Regions from separate parts of the Cellulomonas pasadenensis genome, predicted to be linked through region 1. Evidence: predicted binding sites of a transcription regulator. Region 1 holds the regulator's gene; the other holds the start of a gene.
What was found. The regulator HrcA, encoded in region 1, represses chaperone genes, less so after heat shock. The targets are predictions, from matches to a motif close to TTNGCACTCGNNNNNNNCGAGTGCNAA.
Positions count from the first base shown of each region.

Region 2: a site for HrcA is predicted at 1,119-1,145, ahead of groL (chaperonin GroEL). Genes of this name have one in related genera too.

Region 1 covers NZ_JBFTEP010000065.1:753-12,313, forward strand. The annotation lists gene AB6N23_RS10605 (circularly permuted type 2 ATP-grasp protein) at 1-1,024, shown strand, start outside; gene AB6N23_RS10610 (alpha-E domain-containing protein) at 1,018-1,947, shown strand; gene AB6N23_RS10615 (transglutaminase family protein) at 1,944-2,783, shown strand; gene AB6N23_RS10620 (maleylpyruvate isomerase family mycothiol-dependent enzyme) at 2,854-3,654, opposite strand; gene lepA (translation elongation factor 4) at 3,782-5,671, shown strand; gene hemW (radical SAM family heme chaperone HemW) at 5,682-6,920, shown strand; gene AB6N23_RS10635 (DUF4870 domain-containing protein) at 6,980-7,345, opposite strand; gene AB6N23_RS10640 (DUF4870 domain-containing protein) at 7,342-7,719, opposite strand; gene AB6N23_RS10645 (hypothetical protein) at 7,909-8,922, shown strand; gene AB6N23_RS10650 (DUF3097 domain-containing protein) at 9,025-9,882, opposite strand; gene hrcA (heat-inducible transcriptional repressor HrcA) at 10,039-11,058, shown strand; gene dnaJ (molecular chaperone DnaJ) at 11,120-11,561, shown strand, end outside.
Region 2 covers NZ_JBFTEP010000017.1:4,500-16,060, forward strand. The annotation lists gene AB6N23_RS04215 (LytR C-terminal domain-containing protein) at 8-616, shown strand; gene AB6N23_RS04220 (cold-shock protein) at 798-1,001, shown strand; gene groL (chaperonin GroEL) at 1,294-2,919, shown strand; gene AB6N23_RS04230 (hypothetical protein) at 3,059-3,886, opposite strand; gene AB6N23_RS04235 (pyridoxal phosphate-dependent aminotransferase) at 4,029-5,264, opposite strand; gene urtA (urea ABC transporter substrate-binding protein) at 5,528-6,811, shown strand; gene urtB (urea ABC transporter permease subunit UrtB) at 6,918-7,802, shown strand; gene urtC (urea ABC transporter permease subunit UrtC) at 7,799-9,010, shown strand; gene urtD (urea ABC transporter ATP-binding protein UrtD) at 9,007-9,888, shown strand; gene urtE (urea ABC transporter ATP-binding subunit UrtE) at 9,888-10,580, shown strand; gene AB6N23_RS04265 (GntR family transcriptional regulator) at 10,648-11,325, shown strand.

The DNA.
Region 1 (11,561 bases):
GTTCGCGACGCTGCGCATCCGGCCCGTCGTCGACTACTCGCGCCGGCTGCTGGCGGCGCTCATCGCCGCGGCCCCGGCGGGCGTCGACGACCCCACGGTCGTCGTCCTCACCCCGGGCGTCTACAACAGCGCGTACTTCGAGCACACGCTGCTCGCGCGGACGATGGGCGTCGAGCTCGTCGAGGGGCGCGACCTGTACTGCTCGGGCGGGCGCGTGTGGATGCGCACCACGCAGGGCCGGCGGCGGGTGGACGTCATCTACCGGCGGGTCGACGACGAGTTCCTCGACCCGGTCGTGTTCCGCTCCGACTCCCTGCTCGGCTGCCCGGGACTGATGACGTGCGCACGCCTGGGCACGGTGACCCTCGCGAACGCCGTCGGCAACGGCGTCGCCGACGACAAGCTGCTCTACACCTACGTCCCCGACCTCATCCGGTACCACCTCGGCGAGGAGCCGGTGCTGCCCAACGTGGACACGTGGCGCCTGGAGGACCCGGGTGCGCTCGAGGAGGTCCTCGACCGGCTCGACGAGCTCGTGGTCAAGCCGGTCGACGGGTCGGGCGGCAAGGGCCTGGTCGTCGGGCCGGCCGCGTCCCGCGCCGAGCTCGACGCCCTGCGGTCCCGCCTGCGCGAGGACCCGCGCGGGTGGATCGCGCAGCCGGTGGTGCAGCTGTCGACCGTGCCGACCCTCGTCGACGAGGGGCTGCGTCCGCGCCATGTCGACCTGCGCCCGTTCGCCGTCAACGACGGCGAGCAGGTGTACGTGCTGCCGGGCGGGCTCACGCGCGTGGCGCTGCCGGAGGGGCAGCTCGTCGTGAACTCGTCGCAGGGCGGCGGCTCGAAGGACACGTGGGTGCTCGGCGGGCGCGTCCCGCGGCGCTCCCGGCAGCAGGCGCAGCACCAGCGCCCGCCGGTCGCGCAGGACGCGTCGGTCCCGATCGACGCGAACCCGCAGGACGCGCGCGTCCAGGTGATGCAGCAACAGCAGCAGCAGCAGCAGGCCGCCGGGGGTGCGACGTGCTGAGCCGCATCGCCGAGTCCCTGTTCTGGATCGGCCGGTACGTCGAGCGGGCGGACGACACCGCGCGCCTGCTCGACGTGCACGTGCAGATCCTCCTCGAGGACCCGTGGGCCGAGGAGGACGCCGCGTGCCGGTCGCTCCTGTCGGTCATGGACCGGCCCGCGCCGCCGCCGGACGTGGAGGTGGGGCGCGAGCACGTCCTCGACGTGCTGGCCTACGACCGGTTCTCCCCGTCCGCGATCGCCGGTGCGCTCGTCTCCGCCCGCGAGAACGCCCGGCGCGCGCGCGAGATCGTGTCGACCGAGCTGTGGGAGTGCCTCAACGCCACCTGGAACCAGCTGCCGACGCACATGCGCCCGACCCGCCCGCACGACTACTTCACGTGGGTGCGTGAGCGGGCCGCGATCGTCGCCGGGATCATGGACGGCACGACGTCGCGGGACGAGACCTGGTCGTTCATGGTGCTCGGCCGGTCGATCGAGCGTGCGGACATGACCGCACGCCTGCTGACGACGCGCGCGCTCGCGGGCTCCGCCGGGCCGGGCTGGACGACGCTGCTGCGCTCGTGCGGCGCCCACGAGGCGTTCCTGCGCACGTACCGCGGCACCGCGCCCGACGAGCGGGCGGCCGGCTTCCTGCTGCTGGACCGCCTCTTCCCGCGCTCGATCGTCTCCGCGCTGAACCAGGCGGAGGCGTGCCTGACCGCGCTGGAGCCGGTGAGCGACCGCGCCGGCATCGACGACGCGCGCCGGCACATCGGCCACGTCCGCTCGAACCTGGAGTACCGCCCGCTCATGGTGATCCTCGACGACCTGCCGCGCGAGATGGAGCTCGTGCAGCGCGCGTGCTCCGCCGCCTCGGACGCGATCCGCGGGCGCTACTTCCCGTCGGGCGCGGAGCTGACGTGGGTGGGGGAGGCGCTGTGAGCCGGCTGCGGATCGTGCACACGTCGGCGTTCCGGTACGCGGAGCCCGTGCAGGCGTCGTACAACGAGGCGCGCGTGACGCCGCTGTCGCAGCCGGGGCAGTCCGTGCTGGCGACGCGGGTCGACGTGCAGCCGCAGACGTGGTCGCACGACTACCGCGACTACTGGGGCACCCACGTCACGGCGTTCGAGGTGCTCGCGCCGCACCGGTCGTTGCTGCTCACGGCGGAGCACGTCGTGGAGGTCGCCGACCGTTCCACGCCGTCGGCGGACGTCGGGTGGGACCTGCTGCGGGGCGCCGAGGTGCGCGACCGGCTCGCGGAGTTCCTCGCCGACGGGGCGACCACCGCCGTGCCGGAGGACGTCGTGGCGCTCGCCCGGGCGGCGGCGGACGGCCGCTCGCCGGCGGCCGCCGCCGAGGCGGTGTGCCGCGCGGTCCGCGAGGAGCTGGAGTACATCCCGGGCGTGACGACGGTGCACACGCCCGCCGCGGAGGCGTGGGTGGCGCGCACCGGCGTGTGCCAGGACATGGCGCACCTCGCGCTCGGCGCCCTGCGGTCGGTCGGCATCCCCGCGCGGTACGTCTCCGGGTACCTGCACCCGGACACCGGGGGCGAGGTGGGACGCACCGTGAGCGGCGAGTCGCACGCGTGGGTCGAGTGGTGGACGGGCGAGTGGTACGGGTTCGACCCCACCAACCGGGTCGCCGTGGGCGACCGGCACGTCGTGCTGGGCCGGGGGCGGTCGTACGACGACGTGCCGCCGCTGCGCGGCATCTACGCGGGTCCGCAGACGGAGGACCTCGTGGTGGAGGTCCGCATCACGCGGGAGGCGTGAGGCCGCGGCGCACCGCCCTGCCGTCACGGCGGGGCGCGCGTCACGGCACGGCACGGGTCAGCGCACGCGCTCACGGGACGAGGCGCGAGCCGAGCAGGACGTCGAGCGCCGCCCGGTCGCCGCGCACCCGCAGCCGCGCGTCGTCCAATGTCGTGCGCCGCCACAGCAGCAGCGCCAGGTCCTGCGCCGGCCCGCTGACGACGACGTCGGGTCCTGCACCGTCCGGCCCTGCACCGTCGAGCCCGGCCCCGCCGAGGGTCCAGGAGCGGCCGGCGTCGTCGGCGTCGACGCGCACGCGCACCGCGAGCGGCGGGGTGCGCCCCAGCCGCACCTGCCGCGGCTGCATCACCGTGACCAGCTCGTCGACCGTGTCGGCCCACAGCGCGGGGGCGGGCGCGCCCGCGACCGGTGCCGGGCCGGGGAGCGCGGCGGCCCGCCGGAGGTCGACCAGGTGCACCAGCGTCTCGTGCACCTGACGACGGTGCCAGAAGGCCGCGGGGCCCGGGCCGAGCAGCGTGCTCGAGGGCGCACCGGGGTCCACCGCCGCGAGCGTGGCCCGCAGCTCGGCCGCGCAGCGCGCGTAGAGCTCGTCCAGCACGAACGGCCCGCGCCCGAGGGGGACCTCGCGCCGGCGTGCCGCCTCCGCCGCCGCCCAGTGGTGGATGCGTGCCAGGTGCACGACGAGGCTGCGCACGCGCCACCGGCCGCACCACGGCACCCGCGCCTGCGGGTCGGCGCGGCGGACGCCGTCGAGGAAGGCCTCCTGCAGGTGCGCGAGGACGTCGAGGTACGTGGCGTCGCAGCCCGGCGCGTGCACCGGCGGTCCGTCGGGTCCCGCGGGGACCGGTGGGGCCGACACGTCGCTGGTCATGGGAGCATGGTGGTACCGACCCGCGACCGCCCACCAGGGCCGAGCCGTCCCCGTCGGAGCCGACCGAGAACGACAGACCTCCGGCGCCGTCCACCGGCGCCCCCACGACCCGGGAGCCTGAGAGCGCGTGTCCCCGATCCCGAGCGCCGCCGCCGCGGCACGCATCGCCCCGGCGGCCACGACGCCCGAGCTGCTGCGCAACTTCTGCATCATCGCGCACATCGACCACGGGAAGTCGACCCTCGCCGACCGGATGCTGCAGCTCACCGGCGTCGTCGAGGCGCGTGCCATGCGCGCGCAGTACCTCGACCGCATGGACATCGAGCGCGAGCGCGGCATCACGATCAAGTCGCAGGCCGTCCGCATGCCGTGGGAGGTCGACGGCACGCCGTACGCCCTCAACATGATCGACACCCCCGGGCACGTCGACTTCACGTACGAGGTCTCGCGGTCGCTCGCCGCCTGCGAGGGTGCCGTGCTGCTGGTCGACGCCGCCCAGGGCATCGAGGCGCAGACGCTCGCGAACCTCTACCTCGCGCTCGAGAACGACCTGCAGATCATCCCGGTGCTCAACAAGATCGACCTGCCGGCGGCGCAGCCCGAGAAGTACGCGGAGGAGCTCGCCGGCCTCGTCGGCGGCGACCCGGAGGACGTCATGCGCGTCTCCGGCAAGACGGGCGAGGGCGTCGAGGCGCTGCTGGACCGCATCGTGCGCACCGTGCCGGCCCCCGTCGGCGACGCCGCGGCGCCGGCCCGCGCGATGATCTTCGACTCCGTCTACGACACCTACCGCGGCGTCGTGACGTACGTGCGGGTCGTCGACGGCCACCTCGACCCGCGCGAGCGCATCGCGATGATGTCGACGCGCGCGACCCACGAGCTGCTCGAGATCGGCGTCATCTCGCCCGAGCCCGTGCCCACCAAGGGGCTCGGCGTCGGCGAGGTCGGCTACCTGATCACGGGCGTGAAGGACGTGCGCCAGTCGAAGGTCGGCGACACGGTGACGAACTCCGCCAAGCCGGCCTCCGACCCGCTCGGCGGCTACTCCGACCCGAAGCCGATGGTGTTCTCGGGGCTGTACCCGATCGACGGCACCGACTACCCGGTGCTGCGCGACGCGCTCGACAAGCTCAAGCTCAACGACGCCGCGCTGAACTACGAGCCCGAGACCTCCGTCGCGCTCGGGTTCGGCTTCCGCGTCGGGTTCCTCGGCCTGCTGCACCTCGAGATCATCCGGGAGCGGCTGGAGCGCGAGTTCGACCTCGACCTCATCTCCACGGCGCCGAACGTCGTCTACGACGTGGTGCTCGAGGACCGCACCGAGGTCCGCGTGACGAACCCGAGCGAGTTCCCCGGCGGCAAGATCCGCGAGGTGCACGAGCCGGTCGTCAAGGCGACGATCCTCGCGCCCAGCGAGTTCATCGGCGCGATCATGGAGCTCTGCCAGGGCAAGCGCGGCGACCTGCAGGGCATGGACTACCTGTCCGAGGACCGCGTCGAGATGCGCTACGTGCTGCCGCTCGCCGAGATCGTGTACGACTTCTTCGACCAGCTGAAGTCGCGCACGCGCGGCTACGCGAGCCTGGACTACGAGCCGGTCGGCGACCAGGTCGCCGACCTGGTGAAGGTCGACATCCTGCTGCAGGGCGAGCAGGTCGACGCCTTCAGCTCGATCGTGCACAAGGACAAGGCGTACGCGTACGGCGTCATGATGACGGCGAAGCTCAAGGACCTCATCCCGCGCCAGCAGTTCGAGGTGCCGATCCAGGCGGCGATCGGCTCGCGGATCATCGCGCGCGAGACGATCCGCGCGATCCGCAAGGACGTGCTCGCCAAGTGCTACGGCGGTGACATCACCCGCAAGCGCAAGCTGCTGGAGAAGCAGAAGGAGGGCAAGAAGCGCATGAAGACCATCGGCCGGGTCGACGTGCCGCAGGAGGCCTTCATCGCCGCGCTGACGTCGGAGGGCGCCGGCTCCAGCGGCGGCCGGGACGCGAAGGACGCGAAGAAGAAGTGACGGTGCGGGCATGAGCCCGGCGCTGCCCGACGGCGACGTCCCGCCGGACGACGGCGGGCTGCCGCCGTCGGTCGTGGCGCGGTCGGCCGGCCGTGCGTTCGGCGTGTACCTGCACGTGCCGTTCTGCGCGGTGCGCTGCGGCTACTGCGACTTCAACACGTACACCGCCACCGAGCTCGGCGGCGGCGCGAGCCTGGCCGCGTACGCCGCGACGGCGCTCGGGGAGATCGCGCTCGCGGACCGCGTGCTGCGCGACGCGGGGCTGCCGGCCCGACCGGTCTCGACGGTGTTCGTCGGCGGCGGCACGCCCACGCTGCTGCCCGTCGACGACCTGGCGCGGCTGCTGGGCGGCGTGCGGGACACGTGGGGCCTGGCGCCCGACGCCGAGGTGACCACCGAGGCGAACCCGGACTCGGTCACGCCGGACGGCCTGCGGCGCCTCGCCGCGGCGGGGTTCACGCGCGTGTCGTTCGGCATGCAGTCGGCCGTGCCGCACGTGCTCGCGACGCTCGACCGCACGCACGACCCGCGGCGCGTGCCCGACGTCGTGCGGTGGGCGCGGGACGCGGGGCTGCGGGTCTCGCTCGACCTCATCTACGGCACCCCGGGGGAGTCGCTCGACGACTGGCGGCGCAGCCTCGAGGCGGCGCTCGCCACCGGCGTCGACCACGTGAGCGCGTACGCGCTCGTCGTGGAGGCGGGCACGCGCATGGCCGTCCAGGTGCGCCGCGGCGAGCTGACGCTCCCCGACGAGGACGACCAGGCCGCCAAGTACGAGCTCGCGGACGACCTGCTGACGGCGGCCGGCCTGCAGTGGTACGAGGTCAGCAACTGGGCGCGCACGCCCGCCGACGCCTCCCGGCACAACCTCGGCTACTGGCGCGGCGACGACTGGTGGGGCATCGGCCCGGGGGCGCACAGCCACGTCGGCGGCGTGCGGTGGTGGAACGTCAAGCACCCGCGCGCGTACGCCGACCGGCTCGCGGCGGGGCGGAGCCCGGCGGCGGGCCGCGAGGTGGTCGACGAGACGACGGCCGAGCTCGAGCACGTCATGCTCGGTGTGCGGATCGCGCAGGGGCTGCCCATCGGCGAGCTCGCGCCGACCGCGCGCGCCGCGGTGGCCGGCCTCGTCGCGGACGGGCTCGTCGACCCGCGGGCGGCGCTCGGCCTCGACGGCACGCGCCGCGTCGTGCTCACGCGCCGGGGGCGCCTGCTCGCCGACGCCGTCGTGCGGACGCTCGCGGCCTGACCGGCGTGCGCCGGGCGGTGCCGCCGGGCGCCGCTCGGGCCCGCGTGCTGCGGCCCGCGTCAGCGGACGAGACGGACCGAGACCGGGTACCGGAACCACTCGCCGCGCGAGGCCGCGACGGCGCCGACCACGTGCAGCACGGCGCCCGCGACCAGCACGAGGTACGGCAGGAAGCCGAGCAGGCCGAACGTCAGCACGGCCGCCACGGTCGTGACCATGGCCGTGCCGAGCACCGTGATCTGGAAGTTGAGCGACTCCTTGGCGTGGTGCTCGACGTACGGGCCGCGCCCGCGCAGCACGAGCCAGATGACGAGCGGGGCGACGAACGACACGAGGAGCGGCAGCGCGTGCGCGAGCACGGCCCACGTCCGCTCGTCCTCGGGACGCAGGGGCGGGCCGACCGGGGGCGCGGGGTAGCCGCTCACCGGACCAGCTCCAGCGTCATCGGGTACCGGTACGTCCGGCCGCTGCTCACCGCGACGGCCGCGAGCACCGAGAGCACGAGGCTCGCGACGCCGATCGCGACCATCGCGATCCAGCCGACGAACCCGACCAGCGGGAACTCCGCGAGGATCCGCGCGGCCACCAGGGCGACGAGGACGGTCAGCTGGAAGTTGAGCGCCACGAGCGCCTGGTGGGCGACGCCGTGGTCCTTGCCGCGGTGCACGAGCCACACGACGAGGGCCGTGACCCAGCCCACGTAGAAGTAGGCGAGGATCCCGCCGAGGTGCGCGAGGACGGCCCACGTCGCGGCGGGCGTCGAGCGGGCCGGCGGTGCGGCGTACGGGTCGTGCGACACGGGTGCTCCTGAGGTGGGGGCGCCCGGCACGGGTGCGGCCGGACGGGCGATTCGTCCGGGTCGCAGCGTACCGGCGCGGGCGGCGCGGCGGACGCACGGCCGTGCGTCGCCTTGACACCGCTTCCCACGGGTCGGTTCGCTGACCTGCGTGGGCGCACCGTGCGCCCGTCGGACAGGAGACCTGCGCGCATGAGCGAGAACCCCGGCGGCACGCCGCCGCGCGACGACGACGGCAGCGTGCCGCCGCCGCCCGGGCAGGGACAGCCGGGCGGCGCGTACCCGCCCCCCGCGCCGGGGCAGCCGCCGGCGTCGCCCTACGGCCCGCCGCCGGGCGGCGGGTACCCGCCCCCGCCCGGGTACGGCCAGCCGGGGCAGGGCCAGCCGGGACAGGGCCAGCCGGGGTACGGCGCGCCGGGTGGCGCGTACCCGCCGCCGTCCGGCGGGTACGTCCCGCCGGGGCGGCCGTACGGGCAGCCCGGCGCCGCCTACGGCCAGCCCTACGCGGGCGCCCCGCGTCCGCCCGCGGTCGACGTGGGCGCGAGCCTGTCGTGGGCCTTCAGCAAGTTCGGGCAGAACTGGGTCGCGTTCGTGGTGGGCGGGATCGCGTGGGCGGTGGGGATCTTCCTCGTCGTCCTGCTGGCCTCGATCGCGTTCGGCGGCTTCGGTGCGCTGGCGCAGAACGCGGACGGGGGCGCCGGCGCGCTCTCGGCGATCGGCTTCGGCGTGGGCGGCCTCGTGCTCGGTGCGCTGACCGTCCTGCTGTCGGCGCTGTGGCTGGCCGCGTACGTCCGGGCGGCGCTCAAGGTGGCGGACGGCCGTCAGGTGACCGTGGGCGACATGTTCGACCTCTCCCACGCCGGGCCGGTGTTCGTGGTCGGCCTGCTGATGACGGTCGCGTACCTGATCGTGGGCTGGGTGCCGCTCCTCGGCCCGGTGCTGCTGCTCGCGGTCGTGTACCTCGTCTTCTTCGCCGTGCACTTCGTGGTGGACCGCGGGCAGGGCGCGATCGACGCGATCCGCTCGAGCGTGACCGTGCAGTCGCGCGAGATCGGCACGTCGATCCTCGTCGTGCTCGTGGCGTGGCTCGTGTCGGCCGTGGGCGCGGCGCTGTGCGGCGTCGGCGCCCTCGTCGGCACGCCGGTCGCGATCCTCATCTCGGCGTACGCGTTCCGCCGGCTGACGGGCGGCGTCGTCGCCCCCTGACGGGCCCGACGCGCGACGCGACGCCTCGCGACCTGCCCTGCCCTGACGACGACGCCCCCGCCGGTCGGCGGGGGCGTCGTCGCGCCGGGCGGCAGCGGGGCGTCAGGCCGTGACGAAGTCGATGAGCTCCTCGACGCGCCCGAGCAGGCTCGGCTCGAGGTCGGCGTAGCTGCGCACCGACCGCAGGATCCGCACCCACGCGCGGGCGACGTCGGCCTGGTCGTCCGCCGGCCAGCCGAGCTCGCGCAGGATGCCGCGCTTCCACTCGGTGCCGCGCTCGATCGTCGGCCACGCGGTCAGGCCGAGGCGCTCGGGGCGCACCGCCTGCCACACGTCGACGTACGGGTGCCCGAGCACGAGCACCGTGCCCGCGGGCGCGGACCGGACGACCTCGGCGGCGATCCGGCTCTCCTTCGAGCCGGGCACCAGGTGGTCCACGAGCACGCCGATGCGCCGGTCCGCCGTCGGGCGGAAGTCGCGCACCGCGTCGGCGAGGTGGTCGACGCCCTCGAGCAGCTCGACGACGACGCCCTCGACCCGCAGGTCGTCGCCCCACACCTTCTCGACGAGCTCGGCGTCGTGCTTGCCCTCCACCCAGATGCGGCTCCCGCGCGCGACGCGGGCCCGGGCGTCGTGCACGGCGACGGAGCCGGACGCCGTGCGCGTCGGCCGCGCGGGCGCCGCCCGGGTCACGGGCGGGACGAGGACGACGGGCTCGCCGTCCACCCAGAACCCGGGCCCGAGCGTGAACGTGCGCGTACGGCCGCGGCGGTCCTCGAGCACGACCACGTGCTGGCCGCCGGACTTCTCCACGCGCACCACCGCGCCCACCCACCCGGTCTCGACGTCCTCGACGACCAGCCCCGTCTCGGCGGGCTGGTCGCGCGACGTCCGCGCGGGACGGTGGTGCCGGGTCGGGCCGGCGGACAGGACGTCGGGGCCGTAGCGGTCGTGGCTCACGCGGGGCACGCTAGCCGCCCGCCGCGGCGTGCCGTGCCGGCGCCGCGCGGCTCGGCGTAGAATTGGCACTCGCGCTCGTCGAGTGCTACCCGCCGGGGACCGCCTCCCACGGCGGGGAGCACGGGCGCGGACCCGCGACGCACGGGAGGAGGGGCCATGAGCGAGGACCGTCGGCTGGACGTCCTGCGCGCGATCGTCGAGGACTACGTCGCCACGCGCGAGCCCGTGGGCTCGCGCGCGCTCACGGAGCGCCACGCGCTCGGGGTGTCGCCGGCGACGATCCGCAACGACATGGCCGCGCTCGAGGACGCCGGGCTCATCGTGCAGCCGCACACGTCCGCGGGGCGCGTGCCCACCGACCTCGGCTACCGGGTCTTCGTGAACCGGCTCTCGGGCGTCAAGCCGCTGTCCGCGGCCGAGAAGCGGGCGATCGGCACGCTGCTCGAGCAGGCGGTCGACCTCGACGACGTCATCGACCGCGCGGTCCGGCTGCTCGCCCAGCTCACGCAGCAGGTGGCGGTCGTGCAGTACCCGTCGCTGCGGCGCTCGGCGCTGCGGCACGTCGAGTTGGTGCCCGTCGGCGCACGGCACCTGCTGGTCGTCATCATCACCACGACCGGCCGGGTCGAGCAGCGCACGCTCGAGCTGCGGGAGGACGTCGACGAGGCGGTGGTCGCACGCCTGCGCGTCCGGCTCAACGTCGCCGCCGCGGGCCTGCGCCTGCCCGACCTCGACGTCGCCCTCGACGCGCTCGCGGACGAGTTCGCGGCCGACGGCTCGGCGCTCGCCCGCGCGGTCGTGGCCGTGGTGGGCGAGACCCTCGCCCAGGAGCGGGAGGAGCGCGTCGTCGTCGCGGGCGCCTCGCACCTCGCCCGCAGCGCCGGTGCGGACTTCCCGCACACGATCGGCCCCGTCCTCGAGGCGCTGGAGGAGCAGGTCGTGCTCCTGCGCCTGCTCTCGGAGATGGCGGAGGACACCGCCGGCGTGGCGGTGCGCATCGGGCGCGAGACCCAGCACGAAGGGCTCGCGGAGACGAGCATCGTGACGAGCGGCTACGGCGCGGAGGGCGGCGTCGCCGTGCTCGGCTCCGTGGGGCCGCTGCGCATGGACTACCCCGGGACGATGTCGGCGGTGCGGGCCGTGGCCCGTTACCTCACGCGCATCCTCGCCGGCTGACCGGCAGGGCCGACCCCATCCGGACGGGCCCCCGACGAGCAGGAAGCGAAGAGCACCCCACGTGACGGACTACTACGAGATCCTCGGCGTCGCGCGCGACGCCACCCCGGAGCAGGTCAAGAAGGCGTACCGCAAGCTCGCCCGCGAGCTGCACCCCGACGTCGCCGGCTCCGACCCGGCCGCCGAGGAGCGGTTCAAGGACGTCTCGCGCGCCTACGACGTGCTCGGCAACCCCGAGAAGCGGCGCGCGTACGACATGGGCGCCGACCCGGCGTCGCCCGGCGGCGGCATGGGGGGCGGCTTCGGCTTCCAGGACATCTTCGAGACGTTCTTCGGCGCGGCCGGGCCGGGCGCGCCCCGCGGCCCGATGCCGCGCGCGCGGCGCGGTCAGGACGCGCTCGTGCGGCTGGACGTGGACCTGGCGGAGACGACCTTCGGGGCGCACCGCGAGGTGCAGGTCGACACGGCCGTGCTCTGCCCCACGTGCGGCGGCACGTGCTGCC
Region 2 (11,561 bases), on a different contig from region 1:
TTCCGCCGTGAGCAAGGCCGACTACCCCTACCCGGACGACGAGTTCGACGCCGTCACGCCCGACGGGCCCCGCGGCGTGCACCGCGCGCCCCGCTCCGCCTGGAGCCGGTGGTGGCCCTTCCTCGTCGTGCTGCTGGTGGTGCCGGTGCTCGCGTACGGCGCCGTGGCGTACCTGTCCCGCACGGGTGACCTGCCCGTCGTCGGGGGCGGCGGGAACCCGCCCGCCGCGGAGGAGCCGGCCGCGCCCGAGGACCCCGCCGGCGAGGAGCCGGCGACCGAGGGCGAGGCCCCCGCGGCGGAGACCACCCCGCCGCCCGAGGCCCCGCCCGCCGCACCCGTGCTCACCACGCCGGTCGAGGTGCTCAACGGCGCCCGGGTGTCCGGCCTCGCCGGCCGCGTCGCCGACGACCTGCGCGCCGCGGGCTTCACCGACGTCACGCCCGACAACGCGACCGAGGACCTGCCGGACGTCTCGACCGTCTTCGTCGCCTCGGAGGACCTGCGGGTGACGGCGGACCTCGTCGGGACGACGACGGGCGTCACGACCGTCGAGGTCGACCCGGACCGTGCGCCCACGGGCATCGTCGTCCTGCTCGTCACCGACCCGGAGGCCTGACGCCCGTCCGGCCGCCCCTCCGGCGGTCCGCGGCGCCGTCGTGGACGCCCGTCCCGACGGCCCCGCGCGGCACGCGTACGTACGGACGAACCCCCTGGTCACCGCTGTTCGGGCGCCACTAGGCTCCACGCACCGGGGCGACGGCGGAGCGTCCCGGGCCCCGGACGGCGAGGAGCACGGCATGGCGCAGGGCACGGTCAAGTGGTTCAACGCGGAGAAGGGGTACGGGTTCATCACGCCCGACGGCGGCGGCCAGGACCTCTTCGTCCACTACAGCGCGATCCAGAGCTCGGGCTACCGCTCCCTCGAGGAGGGCCAGGCGGTGGACTTCGAGGTCGGCCAGGGCAGCAAGGGCCCGCAGGCCGAGCAGGTGCGCCCGCTCTGACGCGGCCGCGGGCCGGGCGCCCGCACCCGAGCACCGCGGGCGTCGCCCGCTCCGACCGGCCCGGTCGCGGAGGTCCGCGCGACCGGGCCGTCGTCGTCCACGGACGGGCCTGCGCTGCTTGCACTCGCAGGGGTCGAGTGCTAACCATTGACTTAGCACTCTCCGGTGGGGAGTGACAGCAGCACCGGCCTAGGTGAGGGTCGTCGCGACGCGGGACGTGACCGCGCGCGCGGCCCGTCCGTCGCGGGCACCGACCGGCCGACCCACGAACCGGAAGAAGGATCACAGCCCCATGGCCAAGATCATCGCCTTCAACGAGGAGGCCCGGCGGAGCATGGAGCGCGGGCTCAACGTCCTCGCCGACACCGTCAAGGTCACCCTCGGCCCGAAGGGCCGCAACGTCGTGCTCGACAAGAAGTGGGGCGCGCCGACGATCACCAACGACGGCGTCTCCATCGCCAAGGAGATCGACCTCGAGGACCCGTACGAGCGCATCGGTGCGGAGCTCGTCAAGGAGGTCGCCAAGAAGACGGACGACGTCGCGGGTGACGGCACCACGACGGCGACCGTCCTGGCCCAGGCGCTGGTCCGCGAGGGCCTGCGCAACGTCGCCGCCGGCGCCAACCCGATCGCCCTGAAGAAGGGCATCGAGAAGGCGGTCGCCGCGGTCACGGAGCAGCTGCTCAACCAGGCCAAGGAGATCGAGACCAAGGAGGAGATCGCCGCCACGGCCGCCATCTCCGCCGCGGACACCCAGATCGGCGAGCTCATCGCCGAGGCCCTCGACAAGGTGGGCAAGGAGGGTGTCATCACCGTCGAGGAGTCGTCGGGTCTCGGCCTCGAGCTCGAGCTCACCGAGGGCATGCGCTTCGACAAGGGCTACCTGTCGGCGTACTTCGTGACGGACCCGGAGCGCCAGGAGGCGGTCCTCGAGGACGCGTACGTCCTGCTCGTCGAGTCGAAGATCTCGAACGTCAAGGACCTGCTGCCGCTGCTGGAGAAGGTCATCCAGGCCGGCAAGCCGCTGTTCGTCGTCTCCGAGGACGTCGAGGGCGAGGCCCTGGCCACGCTCGTCGTCAACAAGATCCGCGGCACGTTCAAGTCGGTCGCCGTCAAGGCCCCCGGCTTCGGCGACCGCCGCAAGGCGATGCTGCAGGACATGGCGGTCCTCACGGGCGGCCAGGTCGTCTCCGAGACCGTCGGCCTCAAGCTCGACACGGTGGGCCTCGAGGTCCTCGGCACGGCGCGCAAGATCGTCGTGACGAAGGACGAGACCACGATCGTCGAGGGTGGCGGCGACGCCGGCCAGATCCAGGGCCGCGTCAACCAGATCCGCGCCGAGATCGAGAACTCGGACTCGGACTACGACCGCGAGAAGCTCCAGGAGCGCCTCGCCAAGCTCGCCGGCGGCGTGGCCGTCATCAAGGCGGGTGCGGCGACCGAGGTCGAGCTCAAGGAGCGCAAGCACCGCATCGAGGACGCCGTGCGCAACGCGAAGGCGGCCGTCGAGGAGGGCATCGTCGCCGGTGGTGGCGTGGCGCTCATCCAGGCCGGCAAGCTCGCGTTCGAGAAGCTCGAGCTCGAGGGCGACGAGGCGACCGGTGCCCAGATCGTGAAGGTCGCGATCGAGGCCCCGCTCAAGCAGATCGCCGTGAACGCGGGCCTCGAGGGCGGCGTCGTGGCGGAGAAGGTCCGCAACCTCCCGTCCGGCCAGGGCCTCAACGCCGCGACCGGCGAGTACGAGGACCTGCTCGCCGCGGGCGTCAACGACCCGGTGAAGGTCACGCGCTCGGCGCTGCAGAACGCCGCGTCGATCGCCGGCCTGTTCCTCACCACCGAGGCCGTCGTGGCCGACAAGCCGGAGAAGGCCCCCGCGGCCCCGGCCGGTGGCGGCGAGGACTTCGGCGGCGGCTTCTGAGCCGCAGCCGGTCCAGCACCAGCTGAACGGACCGAGGGCCGGTCACCCCGTACGGGGTGGCCGGCCCTCGGCGTTCGCGGCCCTCGGCGTTCGCGGCGTGCGGCCGGGGCGCGGGAGGTGCGTGCGGGGACGGTGCGGGTCAGCGCGGCGCCGGCGGGTCCCACGGGGACGTCGGCGGTGCGTCGGTGCCCGGGGGGTGCGGGGCCTGCGGGGCCGCGCCGTCGGCGGCCGGCGGCTCGTCGGGCGTGGGGTCGTAGCCGGGCGTGCCGAAGCCGCCCGTGCCGTAGCCCGGCGTGCCGAAGCCCCCGGTGCCGTAGCCGGGCGTGCCGAAGGCCGGGCCGGGCGTGCCGGGTGCCGGCGGTGCGCCGTACGGCGACGGGGCGGTGCCGGACGCACCGGGTGCGGAGGAGGCCGGGGGTGCCGCCGCGACGCCGGGCGCCCCGGTCGCGACGTCGGGGGCCGGTGCGCCGGTCGCGGCGGTCGTCGCCGGGTCGGCCGGTGCGGCGTACGGGTCCGTGCTGCTGTCCGCGGTGCCCGTGCCGTACCCGGTGCCCGTGCCGTACCCGGGGGCGGCGCCGTGGCCCGGCGCGACGTACCCGCCGTAGCCCGGTGCGACGTACCCGCCGTAGCCGGGTGCGGCGTACCCGCCGTACCCCGCGGCGCCGTACGGGTCGCCGCCGGGCGCGATGCCGAGCCGGGCCTCCGCCTCGCGCAGGCGGCGCTCGATGGGCCACTCCATGAACGCGAACATGATGAGGAAGACGATGTTGGCGAGCGGCACGAGGATGAGCAGGCCGTGCCACGGCGTCCAGCCGGCCTTCTTGGCGACCCGCATGTACAGGTAGATGCCGAAGACGATCATCGCCACGTAGAAGAGCCCGAGGACGACGAGGGCGACCGCGCCCGCGCCCGTCAGGTCGTCGGAGCTCGAGGACTCGTACGAGTAGTCGTACGTGAGGGGCAGCATGGAGCCTCCACGGTGGGACTGGTGACGCGCCAGGCTAGTGGCGCGACCGCCGCTGCCGGGGCGCTCGCCGCTCGTGCGGACGGGCGCCGCGCCCGTCGTCCCCCGACCGGAGCAACGCGGGCCGGCCCCGGTCCGGGCGGTGTCAGCGCCGCGGCACCTGCCGGTACGACGCGAGGAAGTTGCCCATGCGCTCGACGGCCTCGCCGAGCACCCGCGCCTCCGGCAGCGTGACGATCCGCAGGTGGTCGGGCGTGGGCCAGTTGAAGCCGGTGCCCTGCACGAGCAGGATGTGCTCGCTCACCAGCAGGTCGTACACGAGCTGTGCGTCGTCGTGGATCTCGTGCACCTCGGGGTCGAGGCGCGGGAAGAGGTAGAGCGCGCCGTCGGGCTTGACGCAGTCGACGCCGGGGATGGACGTGAGGCCCTCCCACGCGACCTGCCGCTGCTCGTGCAGGCGGCCGCCGGGCGCGACCAGCCCCTCGATGGACTGCACGCCGCCGAGCGCGGCCTGGATGGCGTGCTGCGCGGGCACGTTGGGGCACAGCCGGGTCGACGCGAGCAGCGTCATCCCCTCGAGGAAGCCCTTGGCGTGCCCCTGCGGCCCGGTGACGACGACCCAGCCGGAGCGGTAGCCGGCGACCCGGTACGTCTTCGACAGCCCGTTGAACGTGAGGCACAGCAGGTCGGGCGCGACGGACGCGAGCGGGATGTGCTTCGCGCCGTCGAACAGGATGCGGTCGTAGATCTCGTCGGCGAGCAGCAGGAGGCTGTGCTCGCGCGCGACGTCGGCGATCTGCTCGAGCACCTCGCGGCTGTACACCGCGCCGGTGGGGTTGTTCGGGTTGATGACGACGATCGCCTTGGTGCGCGGCGTGATGCGCGCGCGGATGTCCTCGACGTCGGGCTGCCACCCGGTCGACTCGTCGCACCGGTAGTGCACCGGCTTCCCGTCGGACAGGCTCGTCATCGCCGTCCACAGCGGGTAGTCGGGGGAGGGGATGAGCACCTCGTCGCCCTCGTCGAGCAGGGCCTGGAGCGTCATCGTGATGAGCTCGGAGACGCCGTTGCCGAGGTAGACGTCGTCGACGTCGAACGTCGGGAAGCCGGCGACGGTCTCGTAGCGCGTGACGATGGCGCGGCGCGCGGAGAGGATGCCGCGCGACTCGGTGTACCCGTGCGCGTGGGGGACGGCGGCGATGACGTCGGCGACGATCTGGTGCGGCGCGTCGAAGCCGAACGCCGCCGGGTTGCCGGTGTTGAGCTTGAGGACCCGCCGGCCCTCGGCCTCCAGGCGTGCTGCCTCGTCGAGCGCCTTGCCGCGGATCTCGTAGAGGACGTCCTTGAGCTTCGACGACTGGTCGAGGGGGCGCAGCGGCATGCCGGGAGCGTAACCGGGGCGCGCCGCCGGGGCCGCGACCTTTCCGGCGACGGCCGCCACGTCGCGCGCGCGCACCCGCGCCGGATCCGGGCGAAACGCAGTGTTTACGCCGCGCGTCGGACGCGCGAAACACGGCGTCCCTAGCGTTCCCGGCCATGGGCACCGGGATGTATACGCCGCGGGACACAGCGCGGTGCGACACGGCGTCCGACCGCCCCGACCTCGCCCCGACCGCCCGCTCGTCCCGACGAAAGGCACCTGCGTTGACCAGACACCCCCTCCCCGCCCGGGCGTCCCGCGGCCGCGCGCTCGCGCTGTCGGCCGGCGTCCTCGCCACCGCGCTCGCCCTGTCCGCGTGCGGCGCCCGCGCCGGCGCGTCCGACGACGCGGGAGCCACCCCCTCGGGCGGCGCGTCCTGCGTGGACACCTCCGGCGACACCGTGAAGATCGGCTTCCTCAACTCGCTGTCCGGCACGATGGCGATCTCGGAGCAGACGGTGCGCGACTCGCTCGACCTCGCCGCGGAGGAGATCAACGCGGCCGGCGGCGTGCTCGGCAAGCGGCTCGAGGTCGTCGCCGAGGACGGCGCGTCCGAGCCGACCGTCTTCGCGGAGAAGGCCGAGAAGCTCATCTCGTCCGACTGCGTCGCGGCGGTGTTCGGCGGCTGGACGTCGTCGTCGCGCAAGGCGATGCTGCCGGTCTTCGAGTCCCGCGACTCCCTGCTGTTCTACCCGGTGCAGTACGAGGGCCTCGAGGCGTCGCCGAACGTCTTCTACACGGGTGCGACGACGAACCAGCAGATCATCCCGGGCATGGACTACCTGAAGGAGCAGGGGAAGACGAAGGTCTTCCTCGTCGGCTCCGACTACGTCTTCCCGCGCACGGCGAACAAGATCATCAACGCGTACGCCGAGGCGAACGGCATCGAGATCGTCGGCGAGGAGTACGCCCCGCTCGGGCACACGGACTTCTCGACGATCGTCAACAAGCTGAAGGCGTCGGGCGCCGACGCGGTGTTCAACACCCTGAACGGCGACTCGAACGTCGCGTTCTTCAAGGAGTACAAGAACGTCGGCCTCGCCGCGGACACCGTCCCGGTGGTCTCCGTCTCGATCGCGGAGGAGGAGGTCGGCGGCATCGGCGTCGACAACGTCGTCGGGCAGCTGACGGCGTGGAACTACTACCAGACCGTCGAGTCGGCGGCGAACACCGACTTCGTCGCGGCCTTCAAGGAGGCGTACGGGGACGACCGGCCGACGTCCGACCCGATGGAGGCGGCGTACACGTCGCTGTACCTGTGGAAGGGCATGGTCGAGAAGGCCGGGTCGTTCGACGTGGCCGCGATCCAGGAGGCCGCGGACGGCGTCACCTTCGACGCGCCCGAGGGCACCGTCACCGTGAACGGCGACAACCACCACATCGCCAAGACGGCGTACATCGGCGAGATCCAGGAGGACGGCCTCATCTACCCGGTGTGGCAGTCCGACGGCCCGATCGAGCCGGACCCGTTCCTCGAGGGCTACGACTGGGCCGAGGGCCTGTCCTGACCTGACGCGCGCACCCGCGCACCCCGATCGCGGCGACCCGGCCGGTCCGACCCCTCGGCCGGCCGGGTCGTCGCCCCCGGTGCACCACCCCACAGGAAGGCGGCCCATGGACGCCCTGCTACCCCAGCTGTTCGCGGGGCTGAGCCTCGGCTCGGTCCTGCTGCTCGCGGCGCTCGGCCTCGCCCTGACCTTCGGGCAGATGGGCGTCATCAACATGGCGCACGGCGAGCTCATGATGGCCGGCGCGTACACCGCGTTCGTCGTGCAGCAGGTGCTGCCCGACGCGGGCGTCTCGCTGCTCGTCTCGCTGCCGCTCGGCTTCCTCGTCGGCGGCCTGCTCGGCCTGCTGCTCGAGGTCACGCTCCTCTCCCGCATGTACCGGCGGCCGCTCGACACGCTGCTCGTCACGTTCGGCGTCGCGCTGGTGCTCCAGCAGCTCGCGCGGGACGTGTTCGGCGCGCCGAACGTCGACGTGCGCGCGCCGGCGTGGCTCTCCGGGGCGGTGCCGGTGCTCGGCATGGACCTGCCCCGGACGCGCCTGTTCATCCTCGCGCTCGCGGTCGTGGCCGTCGTGGCGCTGTCGCTCGTGCTCAAGGTGACGCCGCTGGGCAGGCGCATCCGCGCGACCGTGCAGAACCGCGACCTCGCGGAGACCTCCGGCGTCTCGACGCGCGCGACGGACCGGCTCACGTTCTTCGTCGGGTCGGGCATCGCGGGGATCGCGGGCGTCGCGCTGACGCTGCTCGGGTCGATCGGCCCCACGCTCGGCACGAGCTACGTCGTCGACGCGTTCCTCGTGGTCGTCGCCGGCGGGATCGGGCAGCTCAAGGGCGCCGTCATCGCGGCCGTCGGCCTGGGCCTGCTGCAGGCGGCGTTCGAGTTCTCCACGACCGCGAGCCTCGCGAAGGTGCTCGTGTTCGTGGTGGTCGTCGCGTTCCTGCAGCTGCGGCCGCAGGGCATCGTCTCGGTCCGCACGCGGAGCCTCGCGTGAGCGCGGGGGCGGACGTGGCGGCGCGCCCGGTGTGGTGGCGGCGCGCGGGCGTGCGCACGTGGGGCGGGATCGCGCTCGCGGCCGTCCTGCTGCTGGGCGTCGCGCCGGCCGTGCTGTCGGACTTCCGGCTCAACCTGCTCGCGAAGTTCCTGTGCCTCGCGATGGTCGCGGTCGGCATCGGGCTGGCGTGGGGGCGCGGCGGGATGCTCGTGCTCGGGCAGGGCGTGTTCTTCGGGCTCGGCGGCTACCTCATGGCGATGCACATGAAGCTGTCCGACGCCGGCCCGGGCGGCGTCCCGGACTTCATGCTGCTGTACGGCGACGGCGTGGTGCCCGGGTGGTGGGAGCCGCTGCGCTCGCCGGTCGTCACGGTGCTCGCGATCCTGGTGCTGCCGGCGGCGCTCGCGACCGTGCTGGGCCTCGCGGTGTTCCGCCGCCGGGTGCGGGGTGCGTACTTCGCGATCCTGTCGCAGGCGCTCGCCGCGGCGTTCGCGATCCTGCTGGTCGGCCAGCAGAAGGTCACGGGCGGCACCAACGGCCTCAACGGGTTCCGGTCGTTCTTCGGCTACGACCTCGCCGACCCGGTGAACAAGCGGATGCTCTACTACATCGCCGCCGGCGTGCTCATCGCGATGGTCGCCGCCGTGGGGCTGCTCATGCGCTCGCGGTACGGGGAGCTCCTCGTCGCGGTGCGCGACCAGGAGAACCGCGTGCGGTTCCTCGGCTACGACCCGGCGGTCGTCAAGGTCGTCGCGTACGCCGTGGCGGCCGCGTTCGCCGCGGTCGGCGGGGCGCTGTTCGCGCCGGTCGTCGGCATCATCTCGCCCGCAGACGTGGGCGTCGTGCCGTCCATCGGGCTGCTCGTGGGCGTCGCGATCGGCGGGCGGGCGACGCTGCTCGGGCCCGTGCTCGGGTCGATCGCGGTGTCGTGGGCGGAGACGTCGCTGTCCGAGCAGTTCCCGTCGTTCTGGACCTACTTCCAGGGGGCGCTGTTCATCGGCGTCGTCGCGTTCCTGCCGAACGGGCTCGCCTCGCTGGGCGGGGCGGTCCGGCGGCGTCGGGGCGGTGCTGCGGTGCCGGCGGACGGGCCCGGGTCCGACGTCCGTCCCGACGACGGCACCGCGGGCGGCGTGCCCGCCGACCCGCCCGCCGACCCGCCCGCCGCAAGCGCCGCGGACACCGTCGACACCGCCGGGAGGCACGCATGAGCGACCCGACCCCCGCCCCCGCGGCGGACGCGCCGCGCCTGGACACCGAGGCGCTCGAGCAGGTGCTCGCCGCGCCCCCCGCCCGGTTCCGGCACGACTACCTCGAGGTGCGCGGCCTGCGCGTCGAGTTCGACGGCTTCGTCGCCGTCGACGGCGTCGACCTCACCGTCACGCAGGGCGACCTGCGCTTCCTCATCGGGCCGAACGGCGCCGGCAAGACCACGGTCGTCGACGCGGTGACGGGCCTGGTGGCCGGCAGCGGGTCGGTGCGGTTCGGCGGCGTCGAGCTGCTCGGCCGGCCGTCGCACCGGATCGCGCGCGCCGGCGTCGGCCGCACGTTCCAGACCGCGAGCGTGTTCGACGAGCTCACGGTGCTGCAGAACCTCGACATCGCGGCCGGTGCCGGCCGCGGCCCGCTGACGCTGCTGCGCCGCCGGCGCGGCGTGCCGGCGGAGATCGAGGCCGCGCTCGAGACGGTCGGGCTCGCGCACGTGCGCGACCTGCCGGCGGGCGTCCTCGCGCACGGGCAGAAGCAGTGGCTCGAGATCGGGATGCTGCTGGTCCAGGACGCGCGGCTGCTGCTGCTCGACGAGCCCGTCGCCGGCATGAGCCAGGCCGAGCGCGAGGAGACCGGCCTGCTGCTGCAGCGCATCGGCGAGCAGCGGACCGTCGTCGTCGTCGAGCACGACATGGAGTTCCTGCGCGCGTTCGCGTCGTCCGTCACCGTGCTGCACCAGGGGAAGGTGCTCGCGGAGGGCACGGTCGCGCAGGTGCAGGCCGACCCGCGGGTCGTCGAGGTGTACCTGGGCACGGGCACGCACGGGCGCGGGTCGTGCACCGCGGCCGGCGCGCCCGTCACGAGCACGGAGGTGGAGTGATGCTGCAGCTGTGCGGGGTGCACGTCGGGTACGGGCGCACGACGGTCGTGCACGGCGTCGACGTCGAGGTGCCGGACGGGCAGGTCGTCGCCGTCCTCGGCCACAACGGCGCGGGCAAGACGACGCTGCTGCGCGCCGCGGTCGGCCTGCTGCCCGTCCGGTCCGGGGCCGTGCTGGTCGACGGCGACGACGTGACGCGCGCGCGGCCGCACCAGCGGGTGCGGCGCGGGCTCGCGTACGTGCCGCAGGGGCAGCAGTCGTTCGGGCAGCTGACGGCGCGCGAGAACCTGCAGCTCGTCGCGGACGTCGCCGGGTCCGCCGGCGGGCGGCGCGTCGACGAGGCGCTCGACCTGTTCCCCGCGCTGCGGGAGGTGCTCGGGCGGCGCGCGGGGTTGCTGTCCGGCGGGCAGCGGCAGCAGCTCGCGATCGCGCGGGCGCTCGTCACCGGGCCGCGCGTCATGGTGCTCGACGAGCCGACGGAAGGGATCCAGCCGTCGGTCGTCGCGGAGATCGAGGACGCGGTCGTGCAGCTCGCGGCGGACGGCCTCGGGGTGCTCCTCGTGGAGCAGCACGTCGGGTTCGCGCTCGCCGCGGCGTCGCGCTACCACGTGCTCGAGTCGGGGCGCGTGACCGCGACGGGCGCCGGCGGCGCCGAGCAGCAGGACGTCGTGCGCGCGGCGATGGCGCTGTGAGGGACGCGTGAGCGGTGCGGTGCTGCCCGCCGCGGGGGATGTCGGCGCAGGTCTACGCTCCGTGGGTATGGGCACGGGCGGGTCGTTGCGGGAGGCCGTGTACCACCGGCTGCGGGACGAGATCCTCAACGGGCGGGTGTCGCCGCGCGAGCGGCTGACCGAGCCGAAGCTGTCCAAGGCGTTCGAGGTGTCCCGTACCCCGGTGCGCGAGGCGCTGTCGCGGCTGCTGTCCGACGGGCTCGTCGAGCGCACCGACTTCGGGTACGCCGTCGTCGTGCCGTCGCTCGAGACGCTGCGCAACCTCTACGAGCTGCGCATCACGCTCGAGCTGCGCGGCATCGCCCGCGCCATCGAGAACCGGCAGGTCACCCACGACGCGGAGATGCTCCGCGCCGAGCTGGCCCGGTGGGAGGAGATGCGGGACGTCGTCCCGGACCCCGACCCGAGCTTCGTCGTCGTCGACGAGGGGTTCCACCAGGTGCTCTCGCGCGCGTCCGGCAATGCGCAGCTCACCGACGCCCTCGTCACCGTCAACCAGAAGATCCGCGCCGTGCGCATGCACGACTTCGTCGAGGAGGACCGCATCACGGCCACGATCGACGAGCACACGGAGATCCTGCGGCTCGTGCTGGCCGACCGGCTGCCCGAGGCCCTCACGGCGCTGCACAAGCACGTGGGCGAGTCGCTCGAGGTCGTCATGGACCGGGCGTCGGCGGCGATGGCGCGGATGGCGCTCGCGGGCTGACCGGACCCGCCTCCTCGGGCCGGCCACCCCTTCACCCCGCCCCGCCCGCCCACCCACCACCCACCACCTGGTCGCCGAACGGCATACCAGTGGCGTTCTCGGCACCGAGAGCGCCACTGGTACTCCGTTCGGCGCCTGGAGTGTGCGCTGGCGCCGGCTCGCGGTCGCCGCCCGCCGGCCGCCGCTCGCTGTCGCCGAACGGCATACCGGTGCGGTTCTCGGCGCTGGGAGCGGCA